DNA from 2 places in the Cellulosimicrobium sp. PMB13 genome. Region 1 is predicted to be linked to the other one. Evidence: riboswitches for the same ligand, from Rfam matches in the RefSeq annotation. Region 1 holds a riboswitch; the other holds the start of a gene.
The links. Region 1 has a riboswitch for FMN ahead of ribD (bifunctional diaminohydroxyphosphoribosylaminopyrimidine deaminase/5-amino-6-(5-phosphoribosylamino)uracil reductase RibD). Riboswitches for the same ligand answer to the same signal wherever they lie in the genome.
Positions count from the first base shown of each region.

Region 1 (9,925 bases):
CGGGACGAGCAACAGGCGCACGAGACTGATGACGTTCGGGACGGTCACGACACGGGAGCTCACCTGCTGCCCTGCTGCCACGCTCACCGCCCGTGCTCGTCCTGCCTCGCCTGAGGATCGCGGCTCGCACCGCAGCGACCATCCTACGTAGGCGAGCCCGGCCGGGGGTGCGCATTTTCGGCCGCGGTGGGCGCGTCGTGCGAAATCACCCGTCGCGCCTCCACGGCCCAGCCCTGGTGAGCGACGTCACCGCCCTCTCCACGACGGTGGCGCGCCCGCTCCGGTAGGATGGTGCTCACCTGTGGAGTTCGTCGCTCGTCCCGCGTGTTCTGTGAGAGTGGCCGGATCCCCCGCCCGCACGGCCGTCATCGGCCGCGGTCGGCGCCCGGCCAGGTGTGTTCGGGAGTGCGACCTGCGAGAGCCGACCTGGCGACCGCACGCCACTCCGCCACCCCGACACGAAACGGTCCTCACCGCCCCATGACTGCTGACGTCGTCGCGCCCTCGCGCGCCCTCGACCACTCCTCCACCGACTCCACCCCCGCCGCTCCCCCGGCCGACGACGCGTCGTTCGCGTCCCTCGGCCTCCCGGCGTCGCTCGCGCGCGCCGTGTCCGACCTCGGCTTCGTCACGCCGTCCGCGATCCAGGCGCAGGCCATCCCCGCGCTGCTCGCCGGTCGCGACATCACCGGCGTCGCGCAGACCGGCACCGGCAAGACGGCCGCGTTCGGTCTCCCGCTGCTGGCCGCGGTCGACCCCGCGCTGCGGCGCGTGCAGGCGGTCGTGCTGACCCCGACGCGCGAGCTCGCGATGCAGGTCGCCGACGCGATCGAGACGTTCGCCGCGCAGCTGCCCAAGGTCGACGTCCTCGCGGTCTACGGCGGCTCGCCGTACCAGCCGCAGCAGCGGGCGCTCGCGGCCGGTGCGCAGGTCGTCGTCGGCACCCCGGGTCGCGTCATCGACCACATCGAGCGCGGCACCCTCGTGCTCGACGACGTGCGCTTCCTCGTGCTCGACGAGGCGGACGAGATGCTCCGCATGGGCTTCGCGGAGGACGTCGACACGATCTTCTCCCGCGCGCCGCGCGAGCGTCAGGTCGCCCTCTTCTCCGCGACCATGCCGGCCCCGATCCGCCGGGTCGCGGCCGAGCACCTCACCGACCCGGTCGAGATCGCGGTCTCGCGTCAGTCCTCCACGGTGACGAGCGTCCGCCAGACGTACGCGGTCGTGCCGTTCCGCCACAAGACCGGGTCGCTCGCCCGCGTCCTCGCGACGTCGGACGCCGACGCCGCGATCGTCTTCACCCGCACGCGCGGCGCGGCCGAGGAGGTCGGCTCCGCGCTCGTCGAGCGCGGCATCTCTGCCGCGACGATCTCGGGCGACGTCGCGCAGAAGGACCGCGAGAAGATCGTCGAGCGCCTGCGCTCGGGCGCCCTGGACGTGCTCGTCGCGACCGACGTCGCAGCCCGCGGCCTCGACGTCGACCGCATCGGCCTCGTCGTGAACTTCGACCTGCCGGGCGAGCCCGAGGCGTACGTGCACCGCATCGGCCGTACCGGTCGCGCGGGCCGCACGGGCGAGGCGCTGAGCTTCGTCACCCCGCACGAGCGCGGGCGCCTGCGCGCGATCGAGCGCACCACGCGCACGCCGCTCGAGGAGGTCGAGATCCCCTCGCCCGCGGACGTGTCCGCGCACAAGGCGCGCCGCCTGCTCGGGCAGGTCCCCGAGCGTCGTGAGGCCGGGCGTCTCGCGATGTACGCCGACATGGTGCGCGCGGTCGTCGCCGAGCAGGACGTCGACCCCGTCGACCTCGCCGCGGCGCTCGTGGCGCTCGCCGTCGGGGACGACGGCCCGCAGGCCCGCGAGGAGCAGGAGCGCTTCGAGGCGGAGCGTGCCCAGGCGCGCGACCAGGCGCGCTCGGCCCGCACCGAGCGCTCGGGCGACCGTGGCGGCTCGCGCGGCGACCGCGCGTCGGGCCGTCGCGACGGTGACGGGACGCGCGGCATCCGTCGCGACGCCGTCGGCACCCGGTACCGCCTGTCGGTGGGCCACACGCACGGCGCCCAGCCCGGCGGCATCGTCGGTGCGCTGACGAACGAGGCGGGCCTCAACGGGTCGGACGTCGGCAAGATCGACATCTTCCCGTCGTTCTCCCTCGTCGACATCGCCGCGCCGCTCGACGACGCGACGCTCGACCGCATCTCGCGGGCCCGGGTCGCGGGCAAGTTCCTGCGCATCCGCCTCGACGAGGGCGCGCCGCCCGCACGCGGCCGCGCCCCGCGTCCGACGGGCGACCGCCCCCGCGGCGCCCACGGCCCGTCGGGCCGCAGCGACGAGCGTCGCGAGCGCACGGACCGTCACGACGACCGGGGCGACCGCAAGCCGCGCCACCGCACGGCGTACTGACCAGCGCACCGGACGGTGCCGTCGTCCCCCTGTCGGGTGGGTGACGGCACCGCCCCTGCACGGACGAAGGGCCCGGTCTCGGGAACGAGACCGGGCCCTTCGTCGTGTCCGCCGTCGTGCGCGCCGGGTGCGGGCCGACCAGCACCCACCGCCCGTCAGCTCCGGACGTCGCGCTCCGCCGCCTCGCCGTGCGCCTGGACCAGCGCCGCGAGGCGACGGGCCTCCAGGTCTCCGCGGCCGCCGTCGGCCCGCTGGATCCCCATGACGGCGAGCGTGGACCCGTCGGCGAGGTCGAGCCGCACCCACGGGTCGCCGCTGCCGAACCGCACCGACACGACCTGCGCCCACTCCAGCTCGCGCGTGTAGATGACGTTGCGCACCCGCAGGCCCGCGCGGCTCGGCACCGCGTGCACCCCGCCCAGACGCCACAGCAGCCACGCCGCGAACAGCGCGAACGCCGCGAGCGAGAGCCTGTTCACCCACGACGTCCCGAGGGGACCGGTCGCGAGCACCCCCACGACGACGCACGCCCCCACCACGACGACACCCGTGGCCCACGCCGACACCAGGCCGAAGCGCGGCCGGAACACCCGGTACGGGTCCTCCCGGCGATCACCCGGCAGGCCCGCCTCCGGGAACGACGCACCGCTCATGCCGTCACCGTCTCACACGCCGACCGCACACGACCGCCCAGCGCACGCCGCACCCTGTCAGAGGCGGGACGCGTGGATCCTCGTCACCAGGATCGCGCGCGCACCGACGTCGTACAGCGCATCCATCACCTGGTTCGTCCGGTCACGCCGCACCATCGCGCGCACCGCCGCCCACTCCCGGTCGTGCAGCGGCGACACCGTCGGGGACTCCAGGCCCGGCGTGATCGCCACCGCCTGCTCCACGAGCGACACCGGCACGTCGTAGTCCATGAGGACGTACTCCCGGGCCGTGAGCACGCCCCGCAGACGACGGCCCAGCACCTCCACGCCCGCCGGCACGTCCGCCTCCGCGACCGCGCGCGGACGGATCAGCACCGCCTCCGACTCGAGGATCGGGTCACCGAACACCTCGAGCCCCGCACCGCGCAGCGTCGTGCCCGTCGAGACCACGTCCGCGACGACGTCCGCCACCCCGAGCTGCACCGCCGACTCCACGGCACCGTCCAGGTGCACCACCGTCGCGTCGACACCGTGCGAGCGCAGGTGACCCTCGACCAGCACCTCGTACGACGTCGCGACCCGCAGGCCCTGCACCTGCTCCAACGACGTGACCGCCCCCGCGGGGGCCGCGTACCGGAACGTCGACCCGCCGAACCCGAGCTGCATGTGCTCCACCGCGTCCGCCCCCGAGTCCAGGAGCAGGTCCCGACCCGTGATCCCGACGTCGACCGTCCCCGACCCCACGTACACCGCGATGTCGCGCGGGCGCAGGAAGAAGAACTCGACGTCGTTGTCCGGGTCCGCGAGCACCAGCTCGCGCGCGTCACGCCGCTGGCGGTACCCCGCCTCGCGCAGCATCTCGACGGCGGGCTCGGACAGGGACCCCTTGTTGGGGACGGCGATACGCAGCATGGTGGGACCTTCGTTCAGGAGCAGGGTCAACGGGGAGCGAGGACGGGCGGCGACGTGCGGCGCTCGCGGCCGGCGGCAGGATCACACCACCGGCCGGGGCCGCTCACAGATGCTCGTACACGTCCTGCAGGCTCAGGCCCTTCGCGACCATGAGCACCTGCAGGTGGTACAGCAGCTGGGAGATCTCCTCCGCCGTCTTCACGTCGCCCTCGTACTCGGCGGCCATCCACACCTCGGCCGCCTCCTCGACGACCTTCTTCCCGATCGCATGCACCCCGGCGTCCAGCTCGGCGACCGTGCCGGAACCGGCAGGTCGTGTCGTGGCCTTCTCCGAGAGCTCGGCGAACAGGGACTCGAACGTCTTCACACGTCCCAGGGTATCCGCCGCCCCCGGGCCGCCCGACCCGGGTCCGCCCACCGGGCACCCCTCACAGCGACCGCAGGGCCACGACCGTCGCCACCGCCGCCTGCGCCGCCTCCGCACCCTTGTCCTCCCGCGAGCCCGGCAGCCCGGCACGGTCCAGCGCCTGCTGCTCGTCGTCGCACGTCAGCACCCCGAACCCCACCGGCACCCCCGACCGCACGCTCACGTCCGTCAGCCCCGCCGTCGCCGCCTGGCACACGTACTCGAAGTGCGGTGTCCCCCCACGGATCACCACACCCAGCGCCACCACCGCGTCCGCACCGTGCTCCACCGCCCGCGCCGCCGCCACCGGGAGCTCGAACGACCCCGGCACCCGCACCACCGACACGTGCGACACGTGCGCCGCCTCCAACGCACGCCGCGCACCCGCCACCAGACCGTCCATCACCTCCGTGTGCCAGCTCGCCGCGACCACCGTCACCCGCAGCCCCGACCCGTCCACCTCGATCGACGGCGCACCCGCACCACTCATCGCTCCTCCTCCGTCTCGTCCCGCACCACGACCCCCGGACCACCCGGGGCCTCGATCGTCTCCAGCAGGTGACCCATCGCCACCTTCTTCGTCACCAGGTACGCCCGGTTGTGCTCCCCGTGACCCACCTCGATCCGCTCCGTCGCCGCCACGTCGATCCCGTGCGCCACCAGACCCGTCACCTTTGCCGGGTTGTTCGTCAGCAACGTCACCCGCGACAGCCCCAGGTCCGCCAGGATCGCCGCCGCCGCCCCGTACTCCCGACGGTCCGCCGGCCACCCCAGCTCCAGGTTCGCCTGCACCGTGTCCAACCCCGCGTCCTGCAGCTCGTACGCCCCCAGCTTCGCCAGCAGGCCGATCCCCCGACCCTCGTGCCCCCGCAGGTACACCACCGCACCACCCTCCGCCGCGACACGACCCATCGCCGCCCGCAGCTGCGGACCGCAGTCGCACCGCGACGACCCGAACGCGTCCCCCGTCAAGCACTCCGAGTGCACCCGCACCACCGGCGCCACCGCCCCGGCGGCGCTCGCGGACGGTCGCGCCGGTACCGAGCTCCCCCGTACCGAGCCCTCCGGTCCGGGAACCGGCGGGACCAGCGCCACGTGCTCCGCCCCCGTCCGCAGGTCCCGGTACCCCAGCACGCGGAACATGCCGTGCTCCGTCGGCAGCGCCGCCTCCGCCGTCCGGTGCACCCGGCGCACCGAGAGCTCCCGCTCCGTCCCCGCAGCACCGCTCGGCTCCGTCGCCGCAGGATCGTGCACCCGCCGCCACGCCACCAGGTCCGCGATCGTCAGCAGCACCAGACCGTCACGCTCCGCCAGCCCCGCCGCGTCCTCCAGACGCATCATCGACCCGTCGTCGTGCACCAGCTCCGCGATACCCCCCACCTCACCCGCGCCCGCCAACCGCACCAGGTCCACCGCCGCCTCCGTGTGCCCCGCACGGTGCAGCACCCCGCCCGGCACCGCCCGCAACGGCAGCACGTGCCCCGGCCGGATCAGGTCCCCCGCCCCCGACCCCGGGTCCGCCAGCACCCGCAACGTCCGCGCCCGGTCCTGCGCCGAGATCCCCGTCGTCACACCCGACGCCGCGTCCACCGTCACCGTGTACGCCGTCCGCCGCGGGTCCTCGCTCCGCGGAACCATCAACGGCAGCTCCAGCGCGTCCGCCCGCGCCGCCGGCATCGGCGCGCACAGGTACCCCGACGAGTGCCGGATCGTCCACGCCACCCACTCCGCCGACACGTCCCGCGCCGCGAACACCACGTCCGCCTCGTTCTCCCGGTCCGGGGAGTCCGCCACCAGCACCGGGCGCCCCGCACGGATCGCCTCCAGCGCCTCCTCGACCGAACCCAGCCGCACCCCGCGGGACCCCACGACCGCGGCGCTCGCGGCCTCGCCCGGGTCCGTCACGGCGTCGCCTCTCCTCGCGTCGCCCCGGACCGCCTCGCCCGGCACGACGTCGTCCGCGCTCACGACGCCGCCCCGGTGGCGAGCAGCCGCTCGACGTACTTCGCCAGGACGTCGACCTCGAGGTTCACGCGGTCTCCGGGCGCCAGCGCGCCGAGGACGGTCGCCTCGAGGGTCGTCGGGATGAGGGAGACGCCGAACGTCGCGCCGTCGACGCAGGTGACCGTGAGCGAGACGCCGCTCACGGCGATCGAGCCCTTCTCCGCGACGTAGCGCAACAGCTCGGCCGGCGCGGAGAAGACCAGGTCGTCCCAGCGGTCGCCCGGGTCACGGCTCGCGAGCGTCGCCACGCCGTCGACGTGCCCCTGCACCACGTGACCGCCGAGCCGGGCGTCCACGCGCACCGCCCGCTCGAGGTTGACCCGCGACCCCGGACGCAGGTCACCGAGCGTCGTGCGGCGCAGCGACTCCGGCATGACGTCGGCGCCGAACGTCCCGTCTCCCCCGAGCGACGAGACGGTGAGACACACGCCGTCGACGGCGATCGAGTCGCCCAGCGCCGCGTCCGACGTCGCGAGCGGCCCTTCGACCGTCAGCACCGCGTCCGCGCCCGCCCCGCCCGGGAACGCGATCTCGCGCACCGTGCCGATCTCCTCGACGATCCCCGTGAACATGCGATCTCTCCTGCCTCTCAGCCGATCCGTCTCGACACCGTCAGCGCGTCGTCGCCGACGCGCCGTACCTCGACCGTGCGGAACCGCCGCGCGGCCCCGATCGTGGTCACGCCCAGGTCGCCCACGACGCGCTTCCCGGCACCGAGCAGCACGGGGGCGACGTAGGCGTGCAGCTCGTCGACGGCGTCCGCCGCGAGGAACGCCGTCGCGAGCGTCGGGCCGCCCTCGAGGAGCACGTGGCGAACGTCGCGCGCCCCGAGCTCGGCGAGGACCTCACGGACGTCGTGCGTGCGCACGTGCACGAGGGCCCCGCCCTCGCCGCGCAGCCGAGCCTGCGGCGGGATCCCGGATCGCCCCACGACGACGCGCAGCGGCTGGTGGTCGGCGAGCCGCTCGACGCCGTCGGGGCCCGTCGCGCGCGCGGTGAGCGCCGGGTCGTCGGCCCGGACGGTGCCAGACCCGACGGCGATCGCGTCGACGGTCGCCCGGACACGGTGGGCGTGCGCGCGCGCCTCCGGGCCCGTGATCCACCGGCTCGTGCCGTCCTGCGCCGCGACGAACCCGTCGAGCGACGTCGCGGTCTTCAGCGTGACGTACGGGGTGCCTCGTGCGGCCGCGGTGAGCCACACGTGCAGCAGGGCCGTCCCCTCGGCCGCGCGTACGCCGCGCACGACGCGGACGCCCGCGGCGCGCAGTCGCGCGGCACCGCCCGCCGCGGCCGGGTTCGGGTCGTCGACGGCGTGGACCACCTCGGCCACGCCGGCCGCGAGGAGCGCGTCGGCGCAGGGCGGGGTACGTCCGGTGTGGGCGCACGGCTCGAGGGTCACGACCGCCGTCGCACCACGGACGTCGATCCCGCGCTCCCGGGCGTCAGCCAACGCCGCGGCCTCCGCGTGCGGCGTGCCGGCGCCCCGGTGGTACCCCTCGGCGAGCACCCTGCGCGCCCGGGCGTCGACGGCCTCGGGGGTCGCGCGGTCGCGCAGGAGGTCCGTACCCGTGGGCGGGGCGAGCAGGACGCAGCCGACCCGCGGGTTGGGGCCGTACGCCGGGCCGCGCGCGGCGAGCTCGAGCGCGCGAGACATCGCGCCGTCGATCGTCAGGTGCTGCGAGCCCATCGGTCCTCGTCCTGCCGGGCACGGTCACTCCGGGGCGAGGGCGGGCGGAGAAGTCGCGGGCTCCCGACAGGGCTCGCCGCGTGCCGCTCACCACGGCGGGTCGGCTCACCGAGGTCGTCGGTCACGAGGGCCCGGACCACCGCCCGGCACCCGCGTGGCCGGCTCCCGCGTGGGGTCGACCGCGCCGCACGTGCTTCCTCCCATCCGGACTGTCACCGTCGGTCCTGGAGTTCCACCAGGTCAACCGCGCGTAGGGCGCGGGTCGCGGACTGTCACCGCCGGCTCGGAATTGCACCGACCCCGGAGCACGTTCGTGCGTACTGCTGCCGTCCAGGATGCCACACCGCCGCACCGCCTCCCCCACGGTCCGTGGACCGGACGAACGTGACGCGGACGTGAACGCAGCCGCGGGTGCATGCGGGCCTGAGCTCGACCGCGCATCGACCACGGTCGGTCGGGTCGTCGGGGCGTGTGGTGGGGTCGCAGGACTGGTGATGTGGGGTGATGACCGCTTGGCACACTATTTATTCGAACGCAGAGCGACACTGATCGAGCGGAGATCTCTGCGCTCTGCCCGGCCCGGTCAGTGCGTGTGCGCGGCTCCGGCAAGATCCCGCAGAGCCTGGATCTCCCCCGGGATGCTCTCGGCGCCGTAGACGGCCGAACCCGCCACGAAGACGTTCGCGCCGGCGTCGGCCGCCCGCTCGATCGTGTCGCGGGACACTCCCCCGTCGACCTGGATCCACACGTCCAGGCCCGCCTCGCTCACGGCCTGCCGTGCGCGCCGGATCTTGGGCAGCGTGCCGTCGATGAACGACTGCCCGCCGAAGCCCGGCTCGACCGTCATGACGAGGATCATGTCCACCTCGGACAGCAGGTCGAGGTACGGCTCGACGGGCGTCGCGGGGCGCAGCGCGACGCCCGCCCTCGCCCCGAGCCGGCGCAGCTCGCGCGCGAGCCGCACGGGCGCCGTCGCCGCCTCGGCGTGGAACGTGACCGACGCCGCGCCCGCCTCCGCGTACGCGGGCGCCCAGCGGTCCGGGTCCTCGATCATGAGGTGCGCGTCGATCGGCACGGGTGACACCTGCGCCAGGCGCTCGAACACCGGCAGCCCCAGCGTGAGGTTCGGCACGAAGTGGTTGTCCATGACGTCGACGTGGGCGTAGTCCGCCGTCTCGATCGCGCGGAGGTCGCGCTCGAGGTTCGCGAAGTCGGCGGACAGGATGCTCGGGGCGATGAGGGCTGCCATGGGGACCAGCCTAGGGGTGCCGCCCACGACGGCCGCGCCCTAGGCTCACGCCGTGGACTCCTTCCCTCCCCCGTCGCGCGCCACCGTCCGCCCCCTCGTCGCGGGCGACCTGCCCCGCGTCGCGGAGATCTTCGCCCCCTTCGTCCGCGACACGCAGGTGACGTTCGAGGAGGAGCCCTGGGACGCCTCCCGCTGGGACGCCAAGCGGCGCGACCTCGCGGCCGCGGGGCTGCCGTTCCTCGTGGCCGACGTCGACGGCGTCGTCGCCGGCTTCGCGTACGCGGGACCGTGGAGGCCGAAGGCGGCGTACCGGCACACGGTCGAGGACACGATCTACCTCGACCCCCGGTACACCGGACAGGGCCTCGGCACGGCGCTCCTCGGCGCCCTGCTCGACGTGCTGCGAGCCTCGGGCGTGCGCCAGGTCGTGTCCGTCGTCGCCGACGTCCCCGACGCCGCGGGCTCCCTCCCGCTGCACCGCCGGTTCGGGTTCGCTGAGGCGGGACGGCTGACCGCCGTCGGCTTCAAGCACGGCCGCTGGGTCGACACGATCCTCCTGCAGCGCGCCCTGGAGGCGCCTACGGACCACGAGACGGTCAGCACCACCC
Region 1 is NZ_CP145910.1:3,069,712-3,079,636, reverse strand. Features, by position in the region: gene V5D56_RS13870 (CDP-alcohol phosphatidyltransferase family protein) at 1-81, opposite strand, end outside; gene V5D56_RS13865 (DEAD/DEAH box helicase) at 481-2,406, shown strand; gene V5D56_RS13860 (PH domain-containing protein) at 2,562-3,059, opposite strand; gene hisG (ATP phosphoribosyltransferase) at 3,117-3,971, opposite strand; gene V5D56_RS13850 (phosphoribosyl-ATP diphosphatase) at 4,075-4,338, opposite strand; gene ribH (6,7-dimethyl-8-ribityllumazine synthase) at 4,400-4,867, opposite strand; gene ribB (3,4-dihydroxy-2-butanone-4-phosphate synthase) at 4,864-6,246, opposite strand; gene V5D56_RS13835 (riboflavin synthase) at 6,342-6,953, opposite strand; gene ribD (bifunctional diaminohydroxyphosphoribosylaminopyrimidine deaminase/5-amino-6-(5-phosphoribosylamino)uracil reductase RibD) at 6,971-8,068, opposite strand; FMN riboswitch at 8,255-8,381, opposite strand; gene rpe (ribulose-phosphate 3-epimerase) at 8,652-9,317, opposite strand; gene V5D56_RS13820 (N-acetyltransferase family protein) at 9,370-9,925, shown strand, end outside.

Region 2 (9,925 bases), 1.7 Mb from region 1:
GCGGTTCGTCGGGGCGATCGGCCCGCAGCTCCCCCACCTCCTCGACGCCTACCGGACGGGCGGCGGGGTGTCGTGGGACCAGCTCGGCGACGACGCGCGCGAGGCGCAGGCGGACGTCAACCGGCCGTGGTTCGAGCGCGAGCTGGGGCCCGCGCTCACGCGCCTGCCCGAGGTTCACGACGTGCTGTCGCGGCCGGGTGCGCGCGTCGTCGACGTCGGGTGCGGGTTCGGCTGGTCGACGCTCGCGATCGCGCGGGCGTACCCGGGCGCCGTCGTGCACGGGATCGACGTGGACCGGCCGTCGGTCGAGGCGGCCCGGACCGCCGCGGACGCGGCCGGGCTCGGGGACCGCGTGACGTTCCACCGCGCCGACGCCGCGGAGCTCGCGCTCGCCGAGCCGTTCGACGCCGCGTTCGCGTTCGAGTGCGTGCACGACCTGCCGCGCCCCGTCGCTGTGCTCGACGCGGTACGTCGCGCGGTGCGGCCCGACGGCGTGGTGGTCGTCATGGACGAGGCCGTCGCCGACGAGTTCAGCGCCCCGGCCGACGACGTCGACCGGATCATGTACGGCTACAGCCTCTTCGTGTGCCTGCCCGACGGGCTGTCGACGCAGCCGTCCGCCGGGACGGGGACCGTCATGCGACCCGCGACGCTGCGGCGCTACGCGCTGGAGGCGGGGTACTCGGGCGTCGAGGTGCTGCCCGTCGACGACTTCTCGTTCTTCCGGTTCTACCGGCTCGTGCTCTGACCGGTCCCGCCGGGGCTCGCCGGGTCGGCCTGGTCGGCCGGGTCCGGCCACCGGGCCTCGTCGCCGACGTGGATCGTCCCGGACGACAGCAGGCGGCACACCACCCCGCCGCGCGCGTGCATCGAGCGCATGGCTCCGGGTGCGATCCAGTCGTCGAGCAGCCGGCACGGTGCGGCGATGCGCAGCACCTGGAGCTCGACGTCGCCCAGCGTGAGGAACGACCCGGGCTTCGTGGGGAGGTGGCCGTGCGTGAGGGTCACGTTGCGCCGCGTGAGGCCGGGGTCGATCTCCTGCCCGAGCTCTGAGGAGGCGGCGGCGAGGTCCGCGAGGGTCTGGACGGTCACGTGCCGGTGCTTGGACCCGTGGTACCGGTCGCCGACGAGCCCGCGGCCTTCCTCCGCCTCGACCTGGGGGACGGTGCGGGTGGGCAGCCGTCGCGCCTTGGCGACGTGGATCGAGTGCACGCGGGGCGGTTCGGTCACCGGACCAGCGTGCCACCTCGCCCGGCCGGTCACCATCAGCGCTCCCCCGAGCGGGGACCCGGTACCGGTGTACCGTCCCGTCCATGACCGACGTCCGCAGCCGCACCCATGCCCAGGCCGTCGACGCAGCGATCGAGCTCTTCACCCGCAAGGGGTACGAGCAGACCACCGTCGAGGAGATCGCCGACGCCGCCCAGGTCAGCCGCGCCACCTTCTTCCGCCGTTTCCGCTCGAAGGAGGACGTGGTCTTCGCGGACCACGAGCTGCTCCTCGACGAGGTCGTGGTCATGCTCGCCGCGACCCGGCCCGTGCCCGACGCCGCGGGGAACCTCGTCCCGGACCCGTCCGTCGACCCGTACCTCGAGGTCTGCCGCGCGGCGCGCCTCGTGTTCGACCACCACGTCGGCCAGCGCGAGACGTCGCTCGCGCGCCACGGCCTGCTCCAGCAGGTGCCCGCGCTCCGGGACCGCGAGCTGGTGACCACCCACCGCTACGAACGCGCCTTCACGGCCTACCTGCGCGACGCCCTGCCGCCCGACGCGCGGCGCTCCACCGCGTCCATCGCGTTCGCCGCGTCCGTGGTCGCCGTGCACAACGCGCTCCTGCGCCGCTGGCTGCGCGACCCCGAGCAGGACCTGCGCCCGCAGCTCGAGGAGGCGTTCGCCGAGCTGCGCCGCGCCGCGGCCGGACGGTTCACCGCCGACGACCCCGCCGGGGCCCCGGCTCGCGGCGCAGGCACGGCGGACCGCCGCCGCGTCGTCGTGACGGTCGTCGACGCGGGCGCGAACGCCGCGGACGTCGCCGACGACGTCGCGCGCGCCGTCCGCGACGCCCTGGGCTGACCCGGGTCGGACGCGCAGCACGTCCCCCGGCCGGATCCCGCGATCCTGTCCCGCGGGGCGCCGGAGCAGCCGGAGGACCTGACGCCGGAGCCTCGGGCCCACAGGCCGCTCGACGCCGCGGTGGAGAGCCCACGCGGCGAGCAGGCAGGTTCCGAGCACCAGCACGAACGTCGTCGCGCGCCCCAGGCCCGGGTGGAGGTGCTCGATCATCCAGCGGCCCCAGAGGGAGTGGAGGAGGTACAAGGGGTAGCTCAGCGTGCCCGCGGCGACGAAGCCGCGCCACGAGACGTGCCGGACCGGCGTCAGCACACAGATCGCCACGGCCGCCACGCACGCCGCGACGACGGCCGCCGACTCCACGCGGTCCAGGTGCACGCCCGCGTTCGAGGCCACGCGGGCCGCCTGGACACCGCTGGCGTACCCGAGGGCGAGCGTGACGTTGACGGCCAGAGCGACCCAGGCGCCTCGGCTCCGCAGGTCCTCGGCCAGCAGGTAGAGCGCCATCCCGCAGGCGAACAGCGAGGCGTCGGTGCCGATGAGGACCTGCGCGACCAGGTCGCTCCCCAGCACCTGGGCCGCCGCCCCGACCACGGGCCAGGCGACGACGAAGACCACGAGCCGCCTTCCCCGCAGGGCTCCGAGGGCGAGCAGCACGGCGATCAGGACGTAGAACCGCAGCTCCGCCCACAGCGTCCAGTAGGCGCCGTCCAGATCCGCCACGTCGAACGCCCGCTGGAACATCGTGAGGTTCGCGACGAGCTGCGAGCCGCTGACGTCCCTCCGGCCGGGAGCGACCACGGCGAAGAAGAGGAACGCCAGCACGACGGCGACCCAGTACGCGGGGTACAGGCGCCCGACCCGCGAGGCGACGAAATGCACCACGCCCTTGCCGTGACGTGCGGTCATGAAGATGACGAAGCCGCTGATCACGAAGAACAGCTGCACCCCGTAGGCGCCGCGGGCGGCCCAGAGATGGGCGACCGGGAAGGCGTCGCTCGTCGCGCGGCCCCAGGCCTGATGGCCGAGCCCCACGAAGTGGTAGACGACGACCGCCAGGGCCGCCAGGAGCCGGAGCGCGTCGAGCGCTGCGAGCCGCCCTGGCGCCGCCAACCGCCCTGGCAGGGCATCCGGAGAAAGGGGGTCGGCTCCGGCCGTTCGTCGGCTCGGGGCGGAGATCGCGTCGGTGCTGGTCACGCACCGAGCCTCCTGGCCGCGCGGGCGCGGTCGCTTCGTCCCGGGGGCGAGACATGCCCTCTCCTCAGGGCCAGGTCCGCGCCGTCGTGGTCAGCCGTGGGGCTAAGGCGCCGCAGTCGCAGGGAATGTGCGGGTAGCATCCACCGTTGCAGAACGCAGTACGCACGAACGTGCTCCGGGGTCGGTGCAATTCCGAGCCGGCGGTGACAGTCCGCGACCCGCGCCCTACGCGCGGTTGACCTGGTGGAACTCCAGGACCGACGGTGACAGTCCGGATGGGAGGAAGCACGTGCGGCGCGGCCGTCCCGACGGCGCGCGGCCGCCGAGAGATCGGCGAGCCCGCTCCTGGGGGACGATCCTCGCCGTGGTGAGCGACGGCGTCGGCGGCCCCCACGGGCCGACGACGCCGAGCCCGCCCTCACCCCGGAGCCCCCGTGCCCGGGACGGACGAGGGACGAACGATGGACCTGATGGCGCTGTTCGACGCGCAGCTCACGATCGGCGACCAGCACCTGCTGTGGCGCGAGATCGTCGGCAACGGGTTCGGCCTGGCATCGGCGCTGGGCGGCATGCGGCGCAAGGTGTGGGCGTGGCCGGTCGGCATCGTCGGCAACCTGCTGCTGCTCACGGTGTTCCTCGGCGCGGTGTTCGCGACGCCCAACCCCGTCAACCTGCTCGGGCAGGCCGGCCGCCAGGTCATGTTCGTCATCGTGTCGGTCTACGGGTGGGTGCAGTGGCGCCGCACGCAGCAGCGGCTCGGTGACGCGGACGCCGACAGCCACGGGGTCTCTGTGGTCCCGCGGTGGGCGACGGCGCGGCAGCGGATCGGCCTCGTGGTCGCCCTCCTCGTCGGCACGGCGGTGCTCACGCCCGTCTTCCGCGCGCTCGGCTCGTTCGAGCCGGTGTGGGCCGACGCCTGGATCTTCATGGGCTCGCTCCTCGCGACGTACGGCATGGCGAAGGGCTGGGTGGAGTTCTGGCTGATCTGGGTCGCCGTGGACATCGTCGGCGTGCCGCTGCTCGTGTCCGCCGGGTACTACGCGTCCGCGTTCATGTACGTGTTCTACGGCGCGTTCACGCTCGTCGGGTTCTTCGTGTGGTGGCGCATCAACCGGCGCGCGACGGCCGAGGCGCTGGCCGCGGGCGCGCCCGCCTGACCGGACGGGTACGTCTTTCGGGCGGACCGCGTTCTCCTGCGAGAAGAACGACGTCCCGTCCGGGTCGCCGGTTTCCTAGCCTCGTGCCATGCGGCCCGACCTCCAGCCTCTCGCCCCGACGCTGTTCCGCCTGCGGATCGACGGCGGCCCGGCGCACCTGCTCAACAGCTACCTCGTGCTCGATGACGACGGCGTGACGCTCGTCGACACGGGATGGGCCGACAGCGCGCCCGTCGTCGAGTCGGCGCTGCGCGCGCTCGACCGCGGACGCGACGACGTCCGCCGCGTCGTCCTGACCCACTTCCACGAGGACCACGCCGGCGCGGCCGCCGAGATCGCGACGTGGGGCGACGTCCAGGTGATCGCCGGGGCACCCGAGGCGGACGTCGTCCGCGGGACGGTCGCCGGACTGCTCCCCCGGCTCACGACGGCGGAGCGGGCCATCCACCCGGAGCCGTCGGAGCCGCCCGCCGGGCCGCCCTGCCGGGTCGACCTGGAGGTGTCCGACGGCGACCACCTCGCCGTCGGTGGAGGCGCTCACGTGCTCCTGCTCCCGGGCCACACCCCCGGCAGCCTCGCGCTGCACCTGCGCCACCTGGACGCCGTCCTGACCGGGGACACCGTGGCGGAGCTCGACGGGGAGGTGATCCTCGGGGTGTTCGACGTCGACCGCGACAAGACACGACGCTCGGCGCGGCGGATCGCCGGCACGGGTGCGGGCATCGCCGGGTTCGGCCACGGCGAGGCCGTGCTGCACGACGCCGCGCGGCGCATCCGCGAGGCACGCAACCCCTTCGCGGACCCGCAGCCCTGAGGCCCCGTGGCACCGCGGCGAGCGGGTGAGGCCCCGGTCGCCCTCGGACCGCGCCTCAGTCGTCCTCGGACCGCCTCAGTCGTCCTCGAACAGCATCTCGTCGGACGGCGCGACCCGGTGCGCGCCGAGCGTCGCCTCGGCGCACACGGCGTCGACGAGCGCGTCGCTCCCGCCGAGGTAGGTCGCCGCCGCGTCGATCTCCGACCCGACGAACCACGAGCGGTCCTCGGGCCACCACAGGTTCGGCGACTGGTCGTGGTGGCGGAACGCCGCGACGTCGGCCAGCGTGCCCGTCCACAGGTGGTACTCGCGGTGCGGGAGCAGGAGCATCGGCGCCGCGGGTCTCTCGACGAGCGTCGGGGCGAGCTGGTCCCACGCCTCGGCCTGCGCGGCCGCCACCTCCTCCTCGCTCGGAGGCGGCTCGTCCTCGGCCCAGCCGACGAGCACCCCGATGCCCGAGGTGTCGCGCGGGTCCGTGCCGTGGTCGTAGAGGAACGAGAACCCCGTCCACAGCCCGGCGTGCACGGGCTGGTCCCCCGTGAACGACGCGAGGACCGCGGTGAGGACGTCGAGCGCGGAGGGTGCGCCGTCGTCGTCGGTGGTGCGCACGAGGGAGCCGTAGCCGTCGGGGTGCGGCACGCACGCGTACGCCGCGTAGCCCCGCGGGACCGTGCCGTCCACGCGCGGGCCGAACGGTCCGAGGCGTTCCGCGATCCACCCCCCGGCCGACGCGTCGTCGTTCCAGGTCACCTGTCCGTGCGCAGCCACGCCCGGCACCCTACGCGGGGAGCGGCCCGCCGAGGCCGACCTCGTTGCCGTCCGGGTCCCGGAAGACCGTCTTGGTGACCCCGCCCTCGTAGGTCTCGCGCCGGTCGGGCGCGACCCCTCGCTCTCCGGCCGCGGCGACGAACGCGTCGAGGTCGTCGCGGAAGATCGTCACGACGCCGTGCCCGGCGTGCTCGGGGACCTGCTCGACGACGAGCCACCGGTGCTCCGCGAGCTGCCACACGGACTCGGTCGGGGTCGCGACGAACGTCGGCTCGGCGCCGAGGAAGCGCACGTACCAGTCGCGAGCGCCGTCGTGGTCACGGACATGGAGCGTCACGAACAGGTCGAGAGCCATCTCCCCAGGCTACGACTGATACTTGATCTCACTTGACCGATACGCAGTATCGACGCACGATGGGAGGACGACCGACCGCACGCAGCCAGCTGGAGCACCGATGCCCGCCACGCCGATCATGCCCGGTGTCACCGAACCCGCCTACGACCTCACGACGCCCCTCGACGTGGACTACGCCGGGGCGTTCGCGGACGCCACCGACGCCGACCGCGCGCACCAGCAGCGCGTGCGCCAGTTCGTCCAGGACGAGGTGCTGCCCGTCATCGACGAGTACTGGGAGCGCGCCGAGGTGCCGCTCGACCTCGTCAAGCGCCTCGGCGAGCTGGACCTCCTGCGCGACGGCGTCGACGTCGAGGGCCGCGAGCACGTCAGCCTCATGGGCGCCGGCCTCGCCGCGATGGAGATGTCTCGCGGGGACGGCTCGGTCGCGACGATCTGCGGCGTCCAGGGCGGTCTCGCGCTCCGCTCGATCCAGATGCTCGGGTCGGACGAGCAGCGCGCCCGGTACGCCGAGCCCATGGCGCGCGGCGAGATCATCGGCGCGTTCGCGCTCACCGAGCCCACGCACGGCTCCGACTCCGTCTCGCTGGAGACCACGGCGCGCCGCGAGACCCGCGACGGTGTCGACGGCTACGTGCTGAACGGCGAGAAGAAGTGGATCGGCAACGGGTCGTCCGGGCACATCACGGTCGTGTGGGCGCGCCTCGTCGACGGCGAGGGCGGGGAGGGCGACAACCAGGTCCACGGCTTCGTCGTCCCGCAGGACTCCCCCGGCTACACCGGCACGACGATCACCGGCAAGGTGTCGCTCCGCGCGATCTGGCAGGCGCACGTCGTGCTCGACGACGTGTTCGTCCCCGCCGAGAACGCCCTCCCCGGCGCGCGGTCGTTCAAGGACACGTCGCGCGTGCTCTTCGCGACGCGCCTCGGGGTGGCGTGGGCCGCCGTCGGGCACGCGGTCGCGTGCTACGAGACCGCGGTCGCGTACGCCACGCAGCGCGTGCAGTTCGGTCGACCGCTCGCGGCGAACCAGATGATCCAGGAGCGCCTGACGAAGATGCTGTCGACGCTCACGCAGATGCAGCTCCTCGTGGCGCAGATGACGCGCCGCGACGAGGCCGGCGAGCTCACCGGCCCGCAGGCGTCGCTCGCGAAGTACACGTGCACGCGCGGCGCCCGCGAGATCGCGGCGAGCGCGCGCGACCTGCTCGGCGGCAACGGGATCCTGCTGCGCAACCGCGTCGCGCGGCACTTCGCCGATGTCGAGGCCCTGCACACCTACGAGGGCACCGAGTCCGTGCAGGCGCTCATCGTCGGTCGCGACATCACGGGCGTCTCGGCCTTCGCCTGACCGGGCCGTGCGCCCGCGCGCACGCCCCCACGCTCCCCGGCGCCGCTCCGCCCCTCCTCGCGGCGCCGGGGCCCCTCTCCCGGCACCTCCTCGCACCCCCGGACGGAACCCCATGAGCAACGACGCCACCACCCTGCCCGACGGCGCAGCCGTCACCCCCGAGGACGAGGTCACCCCGGTCCTCCTGCACGGCGCCCGCACGCCGTTCGCGCGCTTCCGCGGCGCGCTCGCGTCGTTGTCCGCCGCGGAGCTGGGAGCCCACGCGATCCGCGGGGCGCTCGACGCGGCGGGGGTCTCGCCGGAGCAGGTGGACACGGTGATCGTCGGGCAGGTCGTCCAGGCGGGCGCCAAGCAGGGGCCCGCCCGCCAGGCCGCGATCCACGCGGGCATCGGCTGGGACGTGCCGACCGTGACGGTCAACAAGCTGTGCCTTTCCGGGCTCACGGCGATCATCGACGCCGCGCGCCTGGTCCGCACGGGCGAGGCGAGCGTCGTCGTGGCCGGCGGCCAGGAGTCCATGACGAACGCGCCGCACCTCGTCCTCGGTTCGCGCGCGGGCTTCGCGTTCGGCGACGTGACGATGGCCGACTCCCTCACGCACGACGGCCTGGACGACCCGTTCAGCGGCGAGGTCATGGGCGAGCTCACCGACCGCGGGTGCGCGACGCGCGGCATCGGCCGCCCCGAGCAGGACGCGTTCGCGCTGCGCTCGCACCAGCGGGCCGCCGCCGCGCGCGACGCCGGCCACCTGGCCGAGGAGATCGCGCCGGTGACCGTGCCGCAGCGCCGCGGCGAGCCGGTCGTCGTCGAGCACGACGAGGGCGTCCGGGCGGACACGACCCTCGAGGCGCTCGAGCGCCTGCGCCCCGCGTTCGTCGCGGACGGGACCATCACCGCGGGGTCGAGCTCCCCGCTGTCCGACGGCGCCGCGGCGGTCGTCGTCGCGAGCCGCGCCTTCGCCAAGCGCAACGGGCTGTCGTGGCTCGCCGAGATCGGCGCGGCGGGTCAGGTCGCCGGGCCGGACAGCTCCCTGCACTCCCAGCCGTCGCGTGCGATCGAGGCGGCGCTGAAGCGCGAGGGGCTCGCGGCGTCGGACCTCGACCTCGTCGAGATCAACGAGGCGTTCGCGGCCGTGGCGCTGCAGTCGGTCGCCGACCTCGGGATCGACGAGGACGTCGTCAACACCGACGGCGGCGCGATCGCGCTCGGCCACCCCGTCGGCGCCTCGGGCGCGCGCCTCGCGCTGCACCTCGCGCTCGCGCTGCGGCGACGCGGCGGCGGCGTCGGTGCCGCCGCGCTGTGCGGCGGAGGCGGCCAGGGCGACGCCCTGATCCTGCGCGCCTGACGGGCTCGGACCGGGCCGGGCGACCGGGCGACCGGGCCGACGATGCGACGTCCGATCCCCGCCGGACATCCTGCACGTGCGCGACGAGAGTGGTGGAGCCGGCCGACCGCCGGCACCACCACTTCCGAGGGAGCACACATGGAGTCCATCGCACTGGTCACCGGCGGCACGCGCGGGCTGGGTCTCGCCGTCGTGGAGGCGCTCGCGGCCGAGGGCGCGACCGTGATCCTCGCCGGACGTCGCGCGGACGCGGTCCGGTCCCAGGTCGAGGCGCTGCGCGCCCGGGGGCTCGACGTGAGCGGCGTGACGCTCGACGTCGACGACCCGGCGAGCGTCCGTGCGGCGGCCGCCGAGGTCGCGACCCGTCACGACCGCCTCGACATCCTCGTCAACAACGCCGGGATCCTGCCCGAGGCCACGTCCGGGGGCGGGGAGGACGGACCGCGCTTCGTCGACGCGGACGTGCTCGAGCGGACGTTCCGGACGAACGTCTTCGGCCCCGTGTCGGTGATCGAGGAGCTCCTCCCCCTGCTCGAGCGCTCGCCCGCGGGCCGCGTCGTCAACGTGTCGACGACCATGGGATCGCTCACCGAGCAGCAGAACCCCGACTCGCCGTACTACGGCCTGGTCGTCCCCGCCTACCAGGCGTCGAAGGCGGCGCTCAACGCGGTCACGGTCTCGCTCGCGAAGCACCTCGCCGGGACCCGGGTGAAGGTGACGTCGGTCTGCCCCGGCTGGGTCCAGACGGACCTCGCGCCCGGCAACCGCGAGCACGCCCCGACCACGCCCGCGGAGGCGGCCGAGTCCGTGGTGCGGGCCGCCCGCCTGCCCGACGACGCGCCGTCGGGCACGTTCCTCAGCGCGAGCGG
Region 2 is NZ_CP145910.1:188,799-198,723, forward strand. Features, by position in the region: gene V5D56_RS01020 (class I SAM-dependent methyltransferase) at 1-748, shown strand, start outside; gene V5D56_RS01025 (MOSC domain-containing protein) at 730-1,230, opposite strand; gene V5D56_RS01030 (TetR family transcriptional regulator) at 1,314-2,072, shown strand; partial or broken gene V5D56_RS01035 (acyltransferase family protein) at 2,205-3,266, opposite strand; FMN riboswitch at 3,433-3,559, shown strand; gene pnuC (nicotinamide riboside transporter PnuC) at 3,728-4,423, shown strand; gene V5D56_RS01045 (MBL fold metallo-hydrolase) at 4,512-5,237, shown strand; gene V5D56_RS01050 (hypothetical protein) at 5,313-6,005, opposite strand; gene V5D56_RS01055 (VOC family protein) at 6,016-6,360, opposite strand; gene V5D56_RS01060 (acyl-CoA dehydrogenase family protein) at 6,461-7,711, shown strand; gene V5D56_RS01065 (acetyl-CoA C-acyltransferase) at 7,824-9,056, shown strand; gene V5D56_RS01070 (SDR family oxidoreductase) at 9,195-9,925, shown strand, end outside.
Region 2: another riboswitch for FMN. It lies ahead of pnuC (nicotinamide riboside transporter PnuC); the one in region 1 lies ahead of ribD (bifunctional diaminohydroxyphosphoribosylaminopyrimidine deaminase/5-amino-6-(5-phosphoribosylamino)uracil reductase RibD).